DNA from 2 places in the Candidatus Clostridium radicumherbarum genome. Region 2 is predicted to be linked to the other one. Evidence: predicted binding sites of a transcription regulator. Region 2 holds the regulator's gene; the other holds the start of a gene.
The links. The regulator HrcA, encoded in region 2, represses chaperone genes, less so after heat shock. The targets are predictions, from matches to a motif close to TGTTAGCACTCNNNNNNNNNGAGTGCTAACA.
Positions count from the first base shown of each region.

Region 1: a site for HrcA is predicted at 1,654-1,684, ahead of groES (co-chaperone GroES). Genes of this name have one in related genera too.

Region 1 is NZ_JBJHZY010000002.1:185,818-189,038, forward strand. Features, by position in the region: gene groL (chaperonin GroEL) at 1-1,305, opposite strand, end outside; gene groES (co-chaperone GroES) at 1,324-1,608, opposite strand; gene ACJDUH_RS10780 (TIGR01906 family membrane protein) at 2,156-2,818, shown strand; gene ACJDUH_RS10785 (DUF5317 family protein) at 2,890-3,221, opposite strand, start outside.
Region 2 is NZ_JBJHZY010000001.1:1,453,978-1,457,198, forward strand. Features, by position in the region: gene hemW (radical SAM family heme chaperone HemW) at 1-1,006, shown strand, start outside; gene hrcA (heat-inducible transcriptional repressor HrcA) at 1,193-2,230, shown strand; gene grpE (nucleotide exchange factor GrpE) at 2,293-2,892, shown strand; gene dnaK (molecular chaperone DnaK) at 3,013-3,221, shown strand, end outside.

The DNA of each region.
Region 1 (3,221 bases), on a different contig from region 2:
CTTAACATCAGCTTCCTCTGAATCAAGCTTAGCTACTTCTGGTATTACATTGATAAATGCAGTACCACCACCAGCTACAATACCTTCTTCTACTGCTGCCTTAGTAGCTGCTAAAGCATCTTCGATTCTAAGTTTTCTTTCCTTAAGTTCAGTTTCAGAAGCAGCACCAACTTTGATTACTGCAACTCCTCCAGCAAGCTTAGCTAGTCTTTCTTGCAGCTTTTCTTTATCAAAATCTGAAGTAGTTTCTTCTATTTGAGCCTTTATTTGTGCTACTCTAGCATGGATTTCATCCTTACCGCCTTTTCCATTAACTATTGTAGTGTTTTCCTTAGAAATTTTAACACTTTCAGCTCTACCAAGCATCTCTAAAGTAACTTCTTTTAAATCTCTTCCTAATTCTTCAGAAATTACTTCACCGCCAGTTAATATAGCTATATCTTGAAGCATTTCCTTTCTTCTGTCGCCAAAACCAGGAGCTTTAACTGCTACACAAGTAAAGGTACCTCTTAACTTATTAACAATTAATGTACCAAGAGCTTCTCCTTCTATGTCTTCTGCAATTATTAAAAGCTTCTTTCCTTGTTGAACAATTTGCTCAAGTATTGGAAGAATTTCTTGTATGTTAGAGATCTTCTTATCAGTTAATAGAATATATGGATCATCTAATATAGCTTCCATTTTCTCAGTATCTGTAACCATGTAGGAGCTTACGTAACCTCTGTCGAACTGCATACCTTCAACAACGTCTAATTCAGTTCCCATTGTCTTGGATTCTTCAACAGTAATAACGCCTTCGTTTCCTACCTTTTCCATAGCATCTGAAATTAACTGACCAATTTCTTCATCACCAGCAGAAATAGAAGCAACTCTAGCTATATCCTCCTTGCCTTCAACTGGTCTTGAAATCTTCTTAATTTCTTCTACAGCCTTATCAACTGCCATTTTAATACCACTTCTAATAAGCATTGGATTTGCACCGGCTGTAACATTTTTTAAGCCTTCTCTAATTATTGCTTGTGCAAGTAAGGTAGCTGTTGTAGTTCCGTCACCAGCAACATCATTAGTCTTTGTAGCAACTTCTTTTACAAGCTGTGCTCCCATATTTTCAAATGGATCTTCAAGTTCAATTTCTCTAGCAATAGTAACACCATCATTAGTAATAAGTGGTGCTCCAAATTTCTTATCTAATACAACGTTTCTTCCCTTTGGTCCAAGTGTAATTTTAACTGTATTTGCAAGGGTATCTACGCCTTTTTGCATGGATCTTCTTGCTTCTTCACCATAAATAATTTTCTTAGCCATTCCTATCCCTCCAATTTATTATTCAACTATAGCTAGTATGTCATCTTGTTTAACGATAGTGTATTCTTCACCATCAACTTTAACTTCTGTACCGGAGTATTTGGAGCATAGAACTTTATCTCCTACTTTTACTTCCATTCTTATTTCCTTGCCATCAACCATTCCTCCAGGTCCAACAGCAACTACTAAGGCTTCTTGAGGTTTTTCCTTAGCTGCACCAGTAAGAACTATGCCGCTCTTTGTTTTTTCCTCAGCCTCTAATTTTTTAATAACAACTCTGTCACCAAGTGGTCTAACTTTCATTTAAACCCCTCCTTAATGTATTTTTATTTATTATTAACATCATGTTGTTAGCACTCGGTATCGTCGAGTGCTAATATAATTATAATATAGTTAATAGTAATTATAAAATCAAGTCCCACCAGAACTTATCTATAACCAATTAGAAAGAAAAAGAGTGGATTATCTAGTTTTAGATTATTTTTTTACATTATTTCTTCAAATTTCATTATTAATCTTATATATAAATAATTTTACATAGTAATATTATCCAAGCAATTACTATTATAATCAAATTAAAAAGAAATATTCTTATAATTTTTGAATTTATTTTAAATATAATCTTACTGCTTAGTTAAGCCGTTGACTAAAATATTTAAATTCTATAAAATAAAATGTATATTAATAATGCACGGTATAAGGATTTCGGGAGGCACAATAATTAATAATTGTTGTGTGCTAGTATGGAATACGAGGAGGTTAAAGCCCTAAATGGGCTTTAACGAGTAGTTTACGAGCGGGAGTGAGTAGTTTCAAACTACTCAGTGTTCCGACTTAAGGGAGGAAACAAATGAGTAAGAGTTTTAGTAAATTTATTACAATTATTTTATCCATCTGCTTAACTTTATTTCTAATTTCTATTGCGGTTAAAGCAACCTTGGCCTTTAGGCAGCTTTATTTTTATGATATTGACCATTTAAACATTGCCAAGGACTATGGAATGTCTAAAGATGAAATCATGAAAAACTACAACATACTTATAGACTACACACAAAACAAGAACATTGCTAAGCTTCATATGCCATCTTTTCCAATGTCAGTACAAGGTGAAATTCATTTTACAGAAGTAAAAGCTCTATTTATGAAATTTAACTATCTTATGTACATAACTGGTGTCATCAGCATAATAGGGATAATTTTAATGATTAAGGAGAAAAGTTATAAATATCTGAAATATAGCTCTGCTTTACTTTTAGGACTTCCTATTATTTTAGCAATACCTTTTGCCATTAATTTTGATAAAAGCTTTACCATATTTCACGAAATATTTTTCAAAAATAACTATTGGGAATTTGACCCCGTTAAGGATCCAATAATCAATGTGCTTCCTCAAGAATTTTTCTTTCATTGTGCAGTTATGATTTTGTTACTACTAGCAATTTTTAGTTTAATAAGCTATGTAATTTATAAAAAAAACAATAAGTCTAAAAAGAGGGATTTATTTTATAGCTAAATAAAGGTAAAAAGATAGCTTTAAAATATAAAATACACCATTAGAGTATATTTTATATTTTGAAGCTATCTTTAATTTTCTATAATATTATTAGAAATCCTCTTGTTTTTCATTTCAGTTATAATAAATAGTGCCATTCCAAGTATTTCTGTTATGTCACCAATGCTGGCAATACCTGGCTTAGGAAACCTAATAGGAATAATATCCGCTAAAAAATAAAGTTTGGTGTTTTTATCAGTTAATTTATACAACCCCTGCAGAGCTACATCACCATGATAACCAAAAGCCTTTACTATTTCTTGTCTTACTGGCATTACTCCACCATTAGCAAAAATAACAACTGCATTAAGCATTGCACCAATTCCTAATAACAAAAGCCATTTGTTTCTTCTATTTGCATAAG
Region 2 (3,221 bases):
GGAAATAAGTAGTGCGGCAAATTATAAAATTGGTTCGATTTTCATAGGTGGGGGTACTCCCACCTATTTGTCTTTAGAGTGTTTAATGCTATTAAAGGAAGCAATAGCTAAACTAGATCTTACCGAGAATATGGAATTTACAGTGGAAGGAAACCCAGACAGCTTTAATAGTGAAAAGCTAACCATATTTAAAGCCATGGGAGTAAACAGACTAAGTATAGGACTGCAAGCATGGCAGGATACCCTGCTTAAGAATATTGGACGAGCACACAATAGGCAGCAATTTTTAAATACTTTTAAAACAGCAAGGAGTTTAGGGTTTAATAATATAAATGTTGATCTTATGTTTGGCTTGCCAAATCAAACCTTCCTTAATTGGAAGGAAACCTTAGAAAAGGTTTTAGAGCTAAATCCAGAACACATTTCTTGCTACAGTTTAATTGTAGAAGAAGGGACACCATTTTATAAAAGTAATGAACTTGGAAAGCTAAATCTGCCAGAAGAAGATGTAGAAAGAGAAATGTACGAATTTGCAATAGAATTTTTAAAATCAAAAGGCTATATGCAATATGAAATATCCAACTTCAGCAAAGATGGTTTAGAGTGTAAGCACAACTTAACTTACTGGAACTTAAAGGATTATATTGGCTGCGGCTCCAGCGCTCATTCTTACATAAATAATACAAGGTATAGAAATGAATCTGATATAGAAAAATATATTTACGGCATAAATAGTGGGACAAATGCTGTAATTGAAAAGCATGTAAACTCATTAGAGGATAATATGGAAGAATTTATGTTTATGGGACTTAGAAAAATAGATGGTATATCTATAGAAGAATTTAAATTGAGATTTCAAAATGATATACATAATATCTATTCTAAGGTATTAGATAAGTTTTTAAAAACTAACCTTCTGGTATTAGAGGGTGATAGATTATTCTTAAGTGCAGAGGGCATAGAATTATCTAATCAAATTATGTGTGAATTTATACTTTCGGTATGATGATCATAGTAAAATAGAGAAAATTAGAGAAAAACGAAGTAATTAAAAAATAAAAAATTATAATTAAGATATTTGATTTATATATGGATAATTTAATTAATTGACAAAAGAATTTAATAGTGATATGTTTTAAACATAGTGATTAGCACTCACCGACAGCGAGTGCTAATAAAAAGAGGTGATTGTATGGAGATGGACGAAAGAAAGATTAAAATTCTTCAGGTCATAATAAATGATTATATATCTACAGCTGAGCCTGTTGGTTCCAGAACCATTGCAAAAAAATATGATTTAGGCATAAGTCCTGCAACTATTAGAAATGAAATGGCAGATCTTGAAGAAATGGGATTTCTTGAACAACTTCATAGCTCCTCTGGTAGAAAGCCATCAGATAAAGGTTATAGGCTATATGTTGATAAGCTTATGAAATTGCCTCAGTTAACTACTGAAGAGGAAAATTTAATTAAGAGTCAGCTTTTAAATTCTGCACTTTACGAGGTGGAGAAGATTGTAAAGCAAGCAACTCAGTTATTATCAGAGCTTACTAAACTTACCTGTATTGTAAAGGCTCCTTCAGCAAATAAAAGTTATATTAAATCAATTCAGCTTTTAAGTGTTGATAATAACAATATTCTTGCTGTTATTATTACTGATACAGGAATTATAAAAAATACAGTCATAAGGATTAAAACCCCTGTAAGTACAGAGGATTTAGTAAAATTAACTAATATTTTAAATGGAAGACTTAAAAATTTAAGTATTGAAGATATAAATCTCACAGTTATTAATTATCTTAAAACAGATTTAATAAATTACGAGGAAATTTTTGATGCTATAATACCTGCGCTGCATGAAAGCTTAAGCAGTTCAGATATATCTGAAATATATCTTGAAGGTGCAACAAATATATTCAATTATCCTGAATATAACCAAATAGATAAAGCAAGAGACTTCTTGTACCTTCTAAATAATAAAGAAAATATTAAGGAAATGTTAAATCAGTCCAATAATATTTCCATCACAATTGGCGGAGAAAATAATTTAGAAGAAGCAAAGGACTTAAGTATAATATCAGGTATATATAGTATTTATGGAAGACCCCTTGGGGCAATAGGGGTAATTGGCCCTACCAGAATACCCTATTCTAAAGTTATTAGTATTTTATCTAAAATATTAAAAAATATAAATGATTCACTTAATCAATCATATTTAGATGATAGATGATCTATCTATTTTTGAATATGTATTAGGTTTAAAATGGTTTTTGCAGAAGGGAGCAGCGATAAATGGAAAAAGAATTCAAGGACGAAAATATACAAGTGGATAATGAGGAAACCTTAGAACAGGCAGAATTAATGGAGGATAAAGAATTCGAAAATACTGATAATGAATTACTTGCTTCACTTAAGGGTGAGTTTACTAAATTACAAGATGATAATAGAAAGCTTAAAGAAGAAAAGGATAAAGCAGAAAATGAGCTTAATTCAATAAAGGACAGATTACTTAGACTTTCTGCTGAATATGAAAATTATAGAAAAAGAACTGCAAAAGAAAAAGAAGGAATATATTCAGATGCCTGTGAAGACATTCTAAAAAATATGCTTCCTGTTTTAGATAATTTGGAAAGAGCAGCTATTGTGGATGGTAAGGCAGAAGATATTAAAAAGGGTATTGATATGACAATCAGGCAGTTTAATGATAGTCTTGAAAAGCTTCAAGTAACTGAGATTCCGGTAAATGAAGGCTTTGACCCAAATATGCACAATGCTGTTATGCATGTAGATGATGATAACTTTGGCCAAAATGAAATAGCAGAAGTTTTTCAAAAGGGATTTATAAGAGGAAACAAAGTCATAAGACACAGTATAGTTAAAGTAGCTAATTAAAAAATTAAACATAAATTTTTTAGTTTAAAGAACACAATATTTGTGTTCAAAATAAGAATTGAAGGTATCACAAATATTTAAATATTTGTGCAGAATAAGGAATACAAGGAGGATATTAAAATGGGAAAAGTAATAGGAATCGACTTAGGAACAACAAATTCATGTGTAGCAGTTATGGAAGGTGGAGAACCTGTTGTTATAGCTAATGCAGAAGGTGCAAGAACTACTCCTTCAGTAGTATCTTTTCAGGCAAATGGAGAAAGATTAGTAGGTCAGGTTGCTAAAAGACAGGCAATTACAAATCCTGATAAAACTATAATATCAATAAA